One region of the Peribacillus sp. SRI_006 genome, then DNA from elsewhere that is predicted to be linked to it. Evidence: riboswitches for the same ligand, from Rfam matches in the RefSeq annotation. Region 1 holds a riboswitch; the other holds the start of a gene.

Region 1 (8,140 bases):
AGGGGAGCCAAAATGAATCATTTCTCCCTTTAAATCGGATGGAGCTTGTTCTGGATCGGTAATGAAAGTGATTTGTGCCGGGTTCGGAACACCTCCTGTTTTTTCTAGATAATGCCAATAAAAGGGTCTGTTCATTAATTCTTTATCCATCTCAATCGTCAATTGCACTGTAAGGTGGGTTGGTGCATTATCCAGTATTTCACACTCATTGGCTTTAAAGAAAGTGATTAAAAAATCATGAATTTCCCGTTGCTGCATGAACCTCACCTTCCTTCATTGATTGAGCGAATTGGATCAACGATGAAAAATTATCCATCTTGACTTTCATTTCGCCTTCGGTTTTGGACTCGCCGACCACATCAATTAAATATTCTTCAATGTTGTTAATATCCAGTTTGGTTAAAATATCATCCAATTCACCGATTACTTTTTCAAATAAATTTATTTTTTCGTATAGTAACTTCAGTATATGTTCTTCAACTGTATTTTTCGTGGCAAAGTTATAAATCATCACATCTTCTTCCTGACCAAGGCGGTGAATCCGTCCAATTCTCTGTTCAAGCCTCATTGGGTTCCAGGGCAGGTCAAAATTAATCAAGTGATGGCAAAACTGAAGGTTTATCCCTTCCCCGCCAGCTTCTGTTGCGATTAATACCTGAATGTTCTTTTGGAATAATTCACGCATCCAGTCTTTCTTTCCACGCTTAAAACCGCCTCGGAAAGGAACAGAAGAAATTCCATTCTGCTGTAGGTACCATTGGAGATATAATTGAGTCGCACGATATTCCGTAAAGATAATCACTTTGTCATCAATTTTCTTGATCAGTTCCAAAGCTTTTTCAGCCTTTGAGTTCTGGACCGTTTCATTCACTTTAGTAAATAAATCATCAAGCTTTGCCAAAAAATCAGGGGAAGGCTGATCGTATTTATCCCTCATATTCTTTAATGTATAAAAGACAGCCTCTCTGCTGCTGCATGCTTCCCTTTGGAGAGTGAGAGCCGAAAAGGCGCTTCCTTTTGATCCATCCGAAATTGGCTTGAATTTGGAAACAGCATCATACAATGCTTGTTCCGTTGGAGAAAATTCAATGGTGATGGTTTCCACATGCCGTTTTGTCCATTCAATGCCAGTATCGGCCCGCCGGTTTCGAATCATGACAGTGTTGACCAGTTCCTTTAGGTGTTCATCTTCTGTTATGTTCCGGCCTTTCCCTTTATACTTTTCCGAAAAGAGTGAGGCATTTCCCAAGTGGCCCGGTTTCAATAACGAAACGAGGTGGAATATCTCCTCGACTTTATTTTGAATCGGAGTGGCTGTCAGGAGTAAACAAAATTTCTTTTTCAGATTTTGGACGAATTCATAGTTCTTCGTCTTATTATTTTTAAGTTTATGAGCTTCATCAATAATGATGAAGTCATATTCCTGAGTAAAGATGATATCTCGATGTGGAGCGCGTTTCGCTGTATCAATGGATGAAATGACTACATCACAGGAGTCCCAGACATAACTTTTTCTCTGAACGACTGCCGGAATATGAAACTTGGTATTCAATTCAAATGCCCATTGTGTGACAAGGGAAGCCGGAACAAGGATCAATACTTTTTTTACAAGGCCCCTAATCATATACTCTTTTAGGATCAAGCCTGCTTCAATTGTTTTTCCCAGCCCTACCTCATCAGCCAAAATGGCTTTTCCATTCATCTTTTCCACTACTTGCTTCGCCGCTTCCAATTGATGGGGAAGCGGGGTTAGCTGAGGAAGATGCTTGGGCGCCTGTAAACCTTCAAAATCAGGGATGATAAGGTTTTCCTCCATTTGAACCGCCAACTTATAAAGCTCCCAATTTCCCCATGGACCGTCATTTTCCATCTTTTGCAGAAACTCGTCATTCCATTCAGAATTGAAGGATATATTGATTTTCATAGAAATAACTCCCTCTTAAATCATAATTTCCTTAATATAAGGTCAAAACCCGAACATTTCATATGTGAAGTAAGAAAAATATTTCTTTTTCAAAAAATATTGCAGAGATAAGTTTCTTAGGGTAGGATATAAGTATATTTAGAAAATTCCAATTTCCAAACGCTACAAAGAATGTTTGTACATCGATTTTGCAGTTCGCGTTTTCTTAGTATGGGCTATAGGCTCCTAATTTATCCAAGATTACTGAAGGAGATCAGTCAAACGGTTTCTGAAGTTTTAGGAGAATTGGCAGAGAATGCATTCCATTTATGCTCAAAGGTTTTACCGATGCTTGGGGCTTATCGGCTTCCTTTCAATGGTAGACCATTTATATGCGGGTGAAGATAAGGGGAGAGACTACGGATGTAGCGCCGAAGGAGCAAACTTAGCAGTGAATCTCTCAGGCAAAAGAACTCTTATTGGACGCAACTCTGGAGAGCGCCGCCCGTTATGGGACGGCCACCAAAGGGGAAAACCTATTACATAGGTAAACTTTCAGGTTTCAGGACAGAGAAAAAGCTCAAACGGGCTTTCTCTGTCCTTTTTTGTGCTTTTTTCACATCATGAATCAGCTTGTATCTGATGCGTAATGACAAGAAGCTTTTGATAATGAAGCCAATTAATTTTTAAAAAAATCTGAAGGGGGTCATTTTTTGACCAATTTAAAAAGAACACCACTATTTGAGGTTTATCGTGAATACGGAGGTAAAACGATTGATTTTGGCGGCTGGGAACTTCCTGTCCAATTTTCGGGTATAAAGGATGAACATGAAGCCGTACGGACAAAAGCGGGGTTATTTGATGTTTCCCATATGGGGGAAGTCGATGTTAAGGGGCCTGGGAGCCTTTCCTTTTTACAGAAGATGCTGACAAATGATATATCAAAGCTGCAACAGGGCGGGGCCCAATATACCGCCATGTGTTATGAAAACGGAGGCACGGTTGATGATCTTATCGTGTATAAAAGGGCTGAGGACGACTATCTGCTCGTGGTCAATGCAGCGAATACAGAAAAAGATTTCAATTGGCTTCAAGCGAATTTAACGGAAGATGCCCAAATTACGAATGTATCAAGTGACTATACACAGCTGGCACTTCAAGGACCAGCTGCAGAGAAGATATTACAAAAACTATCCGGAAGTACTGACTTAAGTGAAATTGGATTTTTCAGGTTCAAGGATAATGTCATGATTAACGGTATCTCCACGCTGGTATCCCGTACTGGATACACTGGTGAAGATGGTTTTGAAATATATAGCGACAGTAAAAATGGCCCTGCCCTTTGGAAGGCGATTATGGATGCCGGTAAGGAAGAGGGGGTTCAGCCGATTGGTTTAGGCGCTCGTGATACCCTGCGTTTTGAAGCGAAACTGCCGCTGTATGGGCAGGAGCTTTCGGCGGACATCACCCCGATAGAAGCCGGGATTGGTTTTGCAGTAAAAGTGGATAAGGAAGTTGATTTTTTCGGGAAAGCCGTTCTTGCTGAGCAAAAGGAGAAAGGGGCTCCCCGGAAGCTTGTGGGAATTGAAATGATTGACCGTGGCATTCCACGTCATGGGTATAAGGTCTACAGCGGTGATGAAGTCATTGGCGAGGTCACGACTGGTACCCAATCGCCAACATTGAAGAAAAACGTTGGATTGGTACTTATCGATAAGGAATTTTCGGTGCTGGATGCGGAAGTCGAAGTGGAAATCCGTTCCAAACGTTTGAAAGCCGTTATAATACAAACACCTTTTTATAAAAAACCACGTAAATAGAGGGGAATGGTCATTAGATGAAACATCGTTATTTACCCATGACAGAGCAAGATAAACAAGAAATGCTGGAAGCGATAGGGGTATCCGCTGCTGAAGAACTTTTCAATGATATCCCTGAAAGCGTTCGTTTTCAAGGAGAATACGATATCAAGCCTGCTAAATCGGAACCTGCATTAATGAAAGAATTATCAAGGCTTGCTGCAAAGAATGCGGACCTTAAAAATTATGCTTCCTTCCTTGGTGCGGGTGTCTATGACCATTATGCGCCGGTCATCGTCGATCATGTTCTTTCCCGTTCTGAGTTTTATACGGCGTATACACCGTATCAGCCTGAAATTTCACAGGGCGAGCTTCAAGCAATCTTTGAATATCAAACGATGATATGTGAATTGACGGGCATGGATGTGGCTAACTCCTCCATGTATGACGGCGGGACGGCGCTGGCTGAAGCAGCGATGCTTGCTTCAGGACAGACAAGGCGGAAGAGGATTCTCATTTCAGGAACCGTTCATCCTGAATCAAGAGAAGTTGTGAAGACATATGCAAAAGGGCAACGCGTGGAAGTGATCGAAATTCCTCATAAAGACGGTGTGACGGACTTAGCTGCTTTAAGGGAATTGGCGAATGATGACATTGCAGGAGTGATCGTGCAATACCCGAACTTTTTTGGCCGGATCGAGCCATTGAAAGAAATGGAAGAAATCATTCATGGCGTCAAGTCCATGTTTATCGTTTCCAGTAATCCGCTTGCATTGGGAGCTTTGACATCCCCTGGTGCACTCGGTGCAGATATCGTAACGGGGGATGCTCAGCCATTCGGCATTCCAGCGGCATTCGGTGGCCCTCATTGTGGATATTTTGCGGTTACTAATAAACTTGTACGGAAAGTTCCGGGCAGACTCGTTGGTCAAACGGTCGATGAGAATGGAAAAAGAGGGTTTGTCCTGACGCTTCAAGCTCGTGAACAGCACATTCGCCGTGACAAAGCCACATCCAACATTTGTTCCAATCAAGCTTTGAATGCCTTGGCCGCTTCTGTTGCAATGACCGCGCTTGGGAAAAAGGGTGTCAAAGAAATGGCCGTGCAAAATATTCAAAAAGCACATTATGCGAAAAAAGCAATTATGGCAAAAGGGGTGGAAGTGATATTCGACGGTCCTTCGTTTAATGAATTTGTCATTAAACTGCCTGCTCCGTTTTCAGAGGTCAATAAAAACCTTTTTGAAAAAGGGATGATCGGCGGCTTCGATTTAGGGACGGTTTATCCTGAATTGAAAGACCATATGCTGGTTGCGGTAACTGAACTAAGAACAAAAGAAGAAATTGATGCACTTGCGCAGGAATTGGGGGATCAACATGAATAATCAAGATCAATCACTCATTTTTGAAATCAGTACTTCCGGCCGGATCGGGTACAGTCTGCCAGAAATGGATGTTGCAACTATTCCGCTCGAAGAAATTCTTCCTGCCGACTACATCCGTGAAGAAGAGGCAAAGCTTCCTGAGGTGTCCGAACTGGATATCATGCGTCACTATACTGCACTTTCCAAACGGAATCATGGGGTGGATTCGGGTTTTTATCCGCTGGGTTCATGCACGATGAAATATAATCCGAAAATAAATGAAAATGTGGCACGTTTCAACGGTTTTGCCCATATCCATCCATATCAAGATCCCGCTACTGTACAAGGAGCATTGGGACTATTATTTGATTTGCAGGAACACTTAACGGAAATCACCGGGATGGACCAAGTGACATTACAGCCTGCAGCAGGTGCCCACGGTGAATGGACAGGATTGATGATGATACGCGCTTTTCACGAAGCGAATGGCGATACAGAACGGACGAAAGTGATTGTACCTGATTCGGCCCATGGTACGAATCCTGCCTCTGCCACTGTTGCCGGACTAGAAACGATTACAGTGAAGTCCGATGAAAATGGGTTAGTCGACCTTGAAGATTTAAAACGTGTTGTCGGACCGGATACGGCGGCCTTGATGCTGACGAACCCCAATACATTGGGATTGTTTGAAGAAAATATTTTGGAAATGGCACAACTTGTCCATGACGCAGGTGGGAAGCTTTATTATGATGGAGCGAATCTGAATGCAGTCCTATCAAAAGCACGACCGGGTGACATGGGCTTTGATGTGGTTCATTTAAATCTCCATAAAACATTCACAGGCCCGCATGGAGGCGGCGGCCCGGGTTCTGGTCCTGTAGGTGTGAAGTCCGACTTGATTCCTTACTTGCCTAAACCTCTTATAGTCAAGCAAGGCGAGCAATTCGTCCTTGATTATGATCGTCCGCAATCCATTGGCAGGGTGAAACCTTATTATGGTAATTTCGGAATAAACGTGAGGGCATATACGTACATTCGTTCAATGGGTCCTGATGGCCTTAAAGCCGTCACAGAGAACGCGGTCATCAATGCCAATTATATGATGCGCAAGTTGGAACCTTATTTTGACTTACCATATAATCGTCATTGTAAGCATGAATTCGTATTAAGCGGACGCCGGCAAAAGAAATTGGGGGTAAGGACGCTCGATATAGCTAAAAGATTGCTGGATTTCGGGTATCATCCTCCAACCATTTACTTCCCGTTGAACGTGGAAGAAGGAATGATGATAGAACCGACTGAAACCGAGTCAAAAGAAACGCTGGATGCGTTCATCGACGCGATGATCCAGATTGCCAAGGAAGCGGAAGAAACCCCGGAAATCGTTCAGGAAGCTCCGCATACAACCGTTATAAAGCGGCTTGATGAAACACTTGCTGCAAGAAAACCCATTTTGCGTTATCAAGCCTAGATTAGTAGCTTACACTTAAAAAAATCCCTGCCTTCCGGCGGGGATTTTTCATGTTTATGTAAGATTCCATTAAAGTCCAACTGTTGACTTTCTTTTACTTGAGCTATGGAATTAAAAAGAGCCCATGCCGAGATGGGTCTTATTTCTTTGCTTTGATTTTCCCGGTCCACATCTTGAAACCGCCCTTTAAGTGAAAAAGTTCCCTGTAGCCCTTTTTGTATAGCATGGCTGCAGCTCTGCCGCTGATGATTTCGCTTTGAGCGTACAAATATACAGGCTTGTCCGGCCTAATTTCGACCAAGCGGGTTTTCATTTGAGTCATAGGGATGTTTCTTGCGCCTAAGATATGACCATTTTCGAAATCATTCGGTTCCCGCACATCAATTAGCTGCACTTTTCTGTAGTTGGCGATAAATTCGTCCTGTGTTAGTGTTTTAACGATTTTACGCTGGCGGTACCAATTAAAAAGTGAATACGCAATAACCACTCCGAGGATGATGAGCAGTGTATATAATATTTCCAAACATAAAAACTCCCTTCTACCTTAACGAATACAGACAATCTTTATTATATAATTGCTTTACCCAATAATCAAAAAGAATTTTCATCAAATTCTTCATGACTTGATAGCACTTTCTTTTTTAGAGTGTTAAAGTCTGTTAAACTACTACATGTGAGTTTTTTGTGGGGCATTGAAAAACGTCTATCGAAACGAGGGGTAAGGATGACTAAAGAAAAATGGGGTTTTATAGATTCGGGGTATTGTTCACCGGCTTTTAATATGGCGCTGGACGAAGCCCTGTTAAACTGGCAAAGCAAAGGGGAAATTCCGCCGATCATACGCTTTTACGGCTGGGATCCAGCGACATTGTCGATCGGTTATTTTCAAAAGGCAGAAGCGGAGATTGATCTGGAAGAGGTCAAAAGGCAGGGCCTTGGTTTTGTTCGCAGGCCGACAGGAGGACGAGCGGTACTGCACGAACATGAATTGACTTATAGTGTAATCGTTCCAGAATCCTATCCGGGAATGCCAACAACCGTTACTGAAGCTTATCGTGTCATTTCTGAAGGAATATTGATGGGGTTCAGGAATCTTGGATTGGATGCTTATTTTGCCGTGCCTCGAAGCGAACAGGAAAAAGCGGCTTTAAAATCGCCCAGGTCTTCCGTCTGCTTTGATGCACCTAGCTGGTATGAACTGGTCGTTGAGGGCAGGAAGGTCGCTGGCAGCGCTCAAACCAGGCAAAAAGGCGTCATCCTTCAGCACGGGTCCATTTTGCTTGAGCTTGATGATGATAAGCTCTTTAGCGTATTTAAATTCTCAAATGACAGGGTTAAAGAGAGAATGCAAAAAAACTTAAAAAACAAAGCTGTGGCCATGAATGACATTGCCGGGAGAAAGATAACCATCCCTGAAGCGAAAGAAGCTTTCGAAAAAGGTTTTGCCGAAGGACTTTCGGTCGATTTAGAGCCATATGTCCTCACCGAAAAGCAATTGCTGGAAGTGAAGGCAATTGCAGAAAGCAAATATGAAAGCGATGAATGGAATTTCATGAGATAGAGGAAGCATAATTAGAGTGGATAATAAAAAGTTTTTTCAGAT
Region 2 (8,140 bases), on a different contig from region 1:
AGGAAGAGCAAATGGAATAAAGTATTGCGATGTAATGATATTAGCCCCTATCGTTATTTCCTCCAGTTCGCTTCCTGTCTTCAACTGCTTTTTCCCCTGGTGAAAGGTACGAATAATTTGATCCGCAAATGGAATGAAGGCTTTCCCTTTTTCGGTTAAAATAATCCCTCTTCCTTGCCTCTCAAATAGTACTGAATCGAGTTCACTCTCAAGCGTCTTAATTCTTGCCGAAACCGTTGGCTGTGATAAAAACATCGCCTCTGCGGCTTTATGAAAACTATTAAGGTGAACAACATACATAAACGCTTCAATATGATCAATATTCATCTAGCCAACTCCTTTTTCCAAAATGAACGCAAAAAGCTCCTGTTCGCTTATCGCGTTCAGGAGCTTTCGGTTGTCCAATCAGCTCATCCTCTTATAATAATTCTTTCTCCGATTTTAATCTGATAAAACCAATAAGTAAAGTATAATTTAATTAACTTAACAAAGAATAAATCACATTTTTTTTGCATTATCTTACAATTTTATTCAAGGGACGCAATCTATTATGCAGATGAAAATTTCAGGATTCTAAGTAAATAAAACGAATAATCCCATTCTCTTATTGCCCGCTTTTCAATCCTGAGTGTGCATCTTTTTTTAAAATTTGGATTGAACTTTTCCAAGCTGTCCATCTGTCTACGTTATATTTTTTTCTCCTTATAAAATAGAAAAGAAAGGTCATCCTAATGGAGTAATTTCAATAATGACATAAGGAGAGAAACTACATGCCTCAACAGCAAATTGATATCAATCAATTAAATCAAGCAAAAGCTAACGTTACCCTTACGCAAACCTTACTTTCACAAGCAATTGAAAAATCTTCCTCTGCTTTGGCACAAGAAGCCATTAAACAAGCTGCTCAAGAAATTGCCCAAGCCCAATCTTCCGTAAATCAGGTTTATAGTACAGTACAAGCCCAGCAAGCGGAATGATTCTGGGGATTATCCGAATAATTGATTCAAAACAAGAAGAAAGAGGCCTATATCCAAATTCAGGAATAGGCCTTTATATAACGAATGTTTATGGTGTTCCAAGCTTTTTTCACCCCCACTTATTTAATGGCGGTATGCTTTGTGGGAACTTAAACGCATTGTATGGATCATACCTCGTTTTCACTTCCCTAAGCCGTTTGAAATTTTCTCCATAATACGCAGTTGGCCAATCTTTGATTAGAGTATCCGGCCAATTCACATAGTCACCGGTAGTAAATGGTGACAAGGCATGCTTCAGGTCCTTGATCCAACGAATGTTTAGCCGCTCTTCTTCTGGATTGGTCCATGTAGCCTGATACTCCTGGGCGATGATGGCATCTCGATAATAAAAAGCTGTCTCCTTTGGATCTTTAAGGCCCGCCACTCCTCCTAGGGATTGGTGCCAAATGGCTGCATTTTCATTTGGAGCATTTCCTAAAAAATGTTTCATAGTTGCGATTGCTTGCTGTGGAAAAGCTTTTTCAATGAAAGATCCTGACCTCTTTCGATGCGCCGGTTGATTTCCAGCTGGATAATCAAAGAATCTTACGGCTTCAATGTATGGGACTTCCTTTATCATGACATTTATTGGTGAACCGGTTTTTGTCAAAGGCTTTAATAGCTGCTTCAATCTATGTGACGTTCCAACAAATTCACCTTTAGCAAAAATTTCGTTTGCTTCCTTTGCCTTGAATTCTATTTCTGAAGTTAAGCCTTCATCAGCTTGAGTGGCCCAATCCTGCCAGGCTTCAAACACCGCTTCGAAATCCTCCCACCCCCATGTGACGGAGAAAACGGAAACCCTTGATACGGGGGTTACCCTGAAAGTAAGAGATGTGACTATGCCAAAGTTTCCCCCTCCTCCCCCGCAGCATGCCCAAAATAAATCACTATTGATTTTCCTATTCGCTTTAATGAGTTTGGCTCCCCTCTTTCCACAAGCCCTTACCATTTCTATTTCAAGTAGATTGTCACAAGTAAGTCCAAAGCGCCTCGTTAACATACCTATTCCACCGCCGAGCGTAAGACCTACAACACCAACACTGCTTTCGGTCCCTGCCGGAATCGTCGTGCCATAGTCCCATAACGTATTATATACTCGCCCTAAATCAGCTCCGGCTTCAATTTTTGCGATCATTTTTTCACGATTGACCTTGATATTGTACATTTCACTAATATCAATGACTAGACCGCCATTCACTAATGAAAAATTTTCATAACTATGCCTGCCGCTCCTAACCCGGAAAGGTGCATGATTTTCCCGGGCCCACTTCAATGAATTCAACACATCATCGGAACTTTGACAAAACACAATGACCTTTGGGAATTTAGAAAAACTTAAGTTATTATTTATCCTGGCACGCTCATACTCAGCATCATTAGGTGTAACGATACGACCGGTAAGCTTTGTTCTTTCCAAAAGATAACCCCTTCCTCGGGTAAATATGTAACATCCTATGAAAAAACCTGGCATGAAGATACATTCCCCTTGCTGTCCCTCCCTTGTTACGAGGTCAAATTAGCTACACTCGTGAGTTTCGCCGTTTTACTCGCGAATTCGACGACTTTACTCGTGAATTCCGCTGTTTTACTCGTGAATTCAACGACTTTACTCGTAAGCTTCGCCGTTTTACTCGTGAATTCAACAACTTCTCGTGAATTTCGCTATTTTACTCGTGAATTCGACGACTTTACTCGTGAATTCCGCTGTTTTACTCGTGAATTCAACGACTTCTCGTGAATTTCGCTATTTTACTCGTGAATTCGACGACTTTACTCGTGAATTCCGCTGTTTTACTCGTGAATTCAACGACTTTACTCGTGAGTTTCGCCGTTTTACTCGTGAATTCCACAACTTCTCGTGAATTTCGCTATTTTACTCGTGAATTCGACGACTTTACTCGTGAATTTTGCTGTTTTACTCGTGAATTTCGCTATTTTACTCGTGAATTCGACGGCTTTACTCGTGAGTTTCGCCGTTTTACTCGTGAATTCAACAACTTTACTCGTGAGTTTCGCTATTTTACTCGTGAATTCGACGACTTTTCTCGTGTGTTTCGCTGTTTTACTCGTGAATTCGACGACTTTTCTCGTGAATTCCGCTGTTTTACTCGTGAATTCGACGGCTTTACTCGTGAATCCCACGACTTTACTCGTGAGTTTCGCTGTTTTACTCGTGAATTCCACAATTGATCTACAAGGAAAAAAAAGGCCCTTCTCGAATTAGAGAAGGGCTTTTTACTAGAATTTCTTATCCTGAAATCTCATCATCGGATTTAACATCCAATGGTGTTCGTTTATCCATTTTCAGCATGTAATAACTTGCTATTACCAAGGCTAGGAAAACGATCCCGACAACCAAGGAAATCCTTGTACTAGGATTGATCCACATACCTACCAGCACCATCAGTAAAAAGGCTATTGTCGCATAGTTACTGTAAGGGGCCAACGGCATTTTGAACGGATGTTTCTCCATTTCAGCGGCATTTACCTTTCTGAACTTAAGCTCACTGATAAGTAAGACAAACCATGGAATCATCCCAGGCAAAACACTCGCACTGTACACATAAAGGAATACTTGCGGCGGTGCAAGGTAATTCAGGATAACCCCGATGCCCAACCCTAATAGTACAGCGATCGTGCAATATGCCGGAACTCCATTTTTAGATACTTTAGCAAAGACTTTCGGAGCTTGGCCATTCAATGCCAGTGTGTAAAGCATACGACCTGCACTGAAAATCCCACTGTTGCATCCAGACATCGCCGCAGTGATGACGACAAAATTAATGATGCCTGCCGCTGCAGTGATACCTATTTTGGCAAAGGTCGAAACAAACGGACTGCCTAAGTCATCCAGTTGATCCCAAGGGAATACTGTCACGATGACGAAAATGGCACCAATATAGAAAATTAAAATGCGCCATATAATTGATTGAATCGCTTTTGTTACGGTCTTCGTTGGGTCTTTCGCTTCCCCTGCTGTGATGCCGATAAGCTCAACGCCTTGATAGGAAGCCACGACAAGTGAAAGCGCAAAGAAGAATCCTGTCCAGCCTCCCGTAAAGAAGCCGCCATTTTCCCAAAGATTCGATAATCCAATCGCATCCCCGCCATTCCCTATTCCAAAGAAGATAAGGCCCAGGCCGGCAACGATCATCAATATAATCGTTATGATTTTTATAAGTGCAAACCAGAATTCAAATTCCCCGAAGGATTTAACGGAAATGAGGTTGGCCGCTCCCAAGATGATCATGGCGACCACACCTGGTATCCAGGCCGGTAACTCCGGGAACCAATATTGCATATACAAGCCAACCGCAATGATTTCGGACATTCCGACGATTACCCATTGAAACCAATTGCTCCAAGCAGTCATATAACCTGCCAAAGGATGTATATAGCTGCTCGCAAAGGTTGCAAAAGAACCTGTAGTCGGTTCTAAATAAAGCATCTCACCCATGGAACGCATGATGAAAAATATAAAAATACCTGCAATGGCATAAGCAAGCATTACAGAGGGCCCGGTCCATTTGATCGTGCTCGCAGATCCCATGAATAAGCCGACTCCGATGGTTCCGCCCAAAGCTATCATTTGAATGTGACGTGCTTCCAGCCCTCTCTTTAATTCCTTGTTCGACATGATTAACTCCTCCAGATGCAATATCGGTAATGCTTTTCTATCCTTACCACGAACTTATTAATTATTGCAGTTAGAAATGCTCTATCGAAAAAATACCAATAACACTTCATTTATGTTTTCTTATCTTATAATAGTAAATATTCTGTAAAAATACAATTGTATTTTTGAAATAAACAGTTGCCAATAATATCTTGTTGATTTTTCTAATCTAAAAATATCATTTTAAAAAAATGATGTTCAGTATTTTATTATAGTGATCGTTCATAATGAGTAGAAAACAATCACTTCTGCTTAGACCTTAAGTTAAATACAGACCACTATTAAACTACAGAAAATGCCTGTTTCATTTCAAAAAAAATTGTTGACCTACCGAAAAATAGATGATAGAATTCCAATATTATTTTATAAGCATAATGAAATGATCAAGCAGTGGAAAATCATCACTGACTGACATTTCTTCACAACCGCATACAAGCAAGCGATGAATGCTATGGATGACACTATAGCAGGAGCAGCTTCTGGAGAGACTGTACAAGATGCAGCGCCGAAGGATTCACAATCTCAGGCAAAAGGACAGAAGAGTAACGAATGATATATTGTTATTCTGAGCCCTTTAAGAGATTGGTATTATCCAATCTCTTTTTTTATTGTCCATATTGTGATTGGACTAAAACAACAAATGGGAAAGGCAAGCTGGACGACAATCACGTCCCTCTCTCCAAGACCATGCAGGTAAACATTCACTACCAGACTATAAAAACGGGGGCGTACGAATTGGCTAAACAAGAATTAAAAAGAGATTTAAAAAATCGACATGTACAACTGATTGCAATAGGAGGAACCATTGGCACCGGTTTATTTTTAGGTTCCGGAAAAGCCATACAATTAGCAGGTCCTTCCATATTATTCTCTTATATGATAATAGGGATTGCCTTGTTTTTTGTGATGAGGGCCCTGGGGGAATTGCTTTTATCCAATGCAGGGTACACATCATTCACTGAATTCGCAACTGAATATGTCGGTCCATGGGCCGGCTTCGTGACCGGTTGGACATATTGGTTTTGTTGGATCATGACCGCAATGGCCGATATCATAGCTGTCGGTGTTTATATGCAATATTGGTTTGATGTCCCTCAATGGATTCCGGCTCTGCTTTGTCTGGTCATTCTGTTAGGATTGAACCTATTGACCGTTAAGATATTTGGCGAATTGGAATTCTGGTTTGCCATCATTAAAGTAATCACGATCATCGCCTTGATCATCGTAGGAATTTTCCTTCTGATCCTCGGCTTCAATACCAATACCGGAACGGTTTCCCTAACGAACCTTTGGAATCATGGCGGCATGTTCCCCAATGGCATTTCCGGATTCCTGTTATCTTTACAGTTGGTCGTCTTCTCATTTGTCGGTGTCGAATTGGTCGGGGTTTCTGCAGCAGAAACGGCGAACCCGCGAAAGAACATTCCATCTGCCATCAATAAAATCCCTGTCCGGATTTTGCTTTTCTACGTTGGTGCACTATTCGTCATTCTCTGCGTCAACCCATGGACACAACTGAATGCCACAAGCAGTCCATTTGTAGAGGTCTTTGCGTTAATCGGCATTCCAGTCGCTGCAGGGATCATCAACTTCGTCGTTTTGACATCCGCTGCTTCTGCATGCAACAGCGGTTTATTTTCAACGAGCCGAATACTTTATACGTTAAGCAGGAATGGTGAAGCCCCAGCTAAGCTGGAAAAATTAAATAAACAGGCTGTTCCGAGCAATGCCTTATTCACATCCACAATCGTTGTATCAATAGGGGCATTATTAAGCAAGCTGATACCGGAACAGGCATTTACTGTCGTGACTACCATCAGTGCCATCTGTTTCATTTGGGTATGGAGCATTATCTTGATCTCCCATATCAAATATTCGAAAACAAGGCCCGACCTAAGAGCCGAATCGACTTTCAAGGCTCCTTTTACACCTTTTGTCAATTACGTCATTTTAGGCTTATTCCTGTTCATCCTTATTGTTATGCTATTCGCTGAAGCTACACGGCTATCACTGCTCTTGACCCCAATCTGGTTCATCCTCTTGGTGATACTATATAATTATCGAAAAAAAAGATAGCTAAAGGAAATAAAGCCTTGAACTCAATATGAATTCAAGGCTTTATCTGCATATGAACATATTAGGCCTTCGGCTTTCTGCACACTTTTGCTAAAATATATCAGGCAACTGCATTAAATTTTATATCAAAATAGTGTAAGCTAATATATATTATCGTACCTTTTCCGTCATGTATGAATTTTCCATCCGGTTTGGTTCACCCATCCATCAGTGGCATTGAAGAATGAACCCCCATTGGTGGGCGTTTCACTTTATTTAAAACGGAGGGGGTTGTTTAATGAAGATTATATATATTCTTACACTAGTTCCTTTTATAGGCATACTGGGATTTCTACCTTTTGTTAATAAAATAGAACCATATGTATTAGGGATGCCTTTCAATATGTTCTGGATGGCTATGTGGGTGGTCCTTACCTCTGCCATACTCGGCATCATGTATAAGCTGGATCCCAGGAATCGGGAAGGTGACCAGGAATGAATATTGCTCTCTTAATCATTTTAGCATTTTTACTTCTATCGATATTTTTAGGAATACGCTCTTCAAAAGGAAAAGATATGGACTTGGAACAATGGACGGTGGGCGGACGCGGTTTTGGTGCGATATTCGTCTTTCTGCTGATGGCCGGGGAAATCTATACGACCTTCTCCTTCCTTGGCGGCAGCGGCTGGGCTTATGGCAAGGGCGCACCCGCTCTATATGTTCTAATTTACATTACTTTGTCTTACGTATTATCCTATTGGCTCCTGCCGGAAATATGGAGATATGCCAAAGAAAATAAACTGATGTCTCAATCCGATTTCTTTGTAAGCAAATATAAGAGTCCCAGTTTAGGAATTTTGGCTGCACTTGTCGGTGTGGTGTCGATGATCCCAGTGATCGTCGTGCAGCTGAAAGGATTGGGGATCATTGTCTCAGAAGCATCTTATGGTGCCATCTCAATGTCTGAGGCAGTTTGGATGGGGGCGATCAGCCTTACCATTTATGTGATGATCTCCGGTATCCACGGTTCAGTTTGGACCGCGGTCATTAAAGATATCATGATGGTCGCCATAATAGGATTTTTGGGGATTTATCTGCCGATTCATTACTTTGGCGGATTTCAGCCGATGTTTGAAGCGGTTGATGCCGCCAAGCCTGGTTTTCTAAAGTTCCCTGATCAGGGGCTTAGCGTATCATGGTTCATCTCCACGGTAATATTGCTCGTATTCGGTTTCTATATGTGGCCGCAAGTTTTCAGCGCTGTTTATTCAGCACGCAGCGGCAAGGTATTTCGAAAGAACGCCATCATCAGTCCTTTATATACACTCATGCTGTTATTCGTCTTTTTCGTTGGGTTTACAGCTATATTGAAAGTGCCCGGACTCGTTG

The links. A riboswitch is a leader RNA that binds a small molecule or an ion and turns the genes downstream of it on or off. The one in region 1 is predicted to bind glycine.
Region 2: another riboswitch for glycine. It lies ahead of AC2YHV_RS05340 (amino acid permease); the one in region 1 lies ahead of gcvT (glycine cleavage system aminomethyltransferase GcvT).

The regions. Positions count from the first base shown of each region.
Region 1 is NZ_JBYCZT010000001.1:390,645-398,784, forward strand. Features, by position in the region: gene AC2YHV_RS01925 (YqhG family protein) at 1-258, opposite strand, end outside; gene AC2YHV_RS01930 (DEAD/DEAH box helicase) at 236-1,924, opposite strand; glycine riboswitch at 2,302-2,389, shown strand; glycine riboswitch at 2,393-2,476, shown strand; gene gcvT (glycine cleavage system aminomethyltransferase GcvT) at 2,617-3,723, shown strand; gene gcvPA (aminomethyl-transferring glycine dehydrogenase subunit GcvPA) at 3,741-5,087, shown strand; gene gcvPB (aminomethyl-transferring glycine dehydrogenase subunit GcvPB) at 5,080-6,537, shown strand; gene AC2YHV_RS01950 (rhodanese-like domain-containing protein) at 6,677-7,060, opposite strand; gene AC2YHV_RS01955 (lipoate--protein ligase family protein) at 7,262-8,098, shown strand.
Region 2 is NZ_JBYCZT010000003.1:226,428-234,567, reverse strand. Features, by position in the region: gene AC2YHV_RS05375 (LysR family transcriptional regulator) at 1-327, opposite strand, end outside; gene AC2YHV_RS05370 (hypothetical protein) at 771-977, shown strand; gene AC2YHV_RS05365 (FAD-binding oxidoreductase) at 1,087-2,436, opposite strand; gene AC2YHV_RS05360 (hypothetical protein) at 2,548-2,757, shown strand; gene AC2YHV_RS05355 (hypothetical protein) at 2,741-2,869, opposite strand; gene AC2YHV_RS05350 (hypothetical protein) at 2,853-3,203, opposite strand; gene AC2YHV_RS05345 (amino acid permease) at 3,268-4,656, opposite strand; glycine riboswitch at 5,165-5,243, shown strand; gene AC2YHV_RS05340 (amino acid permease) at 5,431-6,771, shown strand; gene AC2YHV_RS05335 (DUF3311 domain-containing protein) at 7,049-7,249, shown strand; gene AC2YHV_RS05330 (sodium:solute symporter family protein) at 7,246-8,140, shown strand, end outside.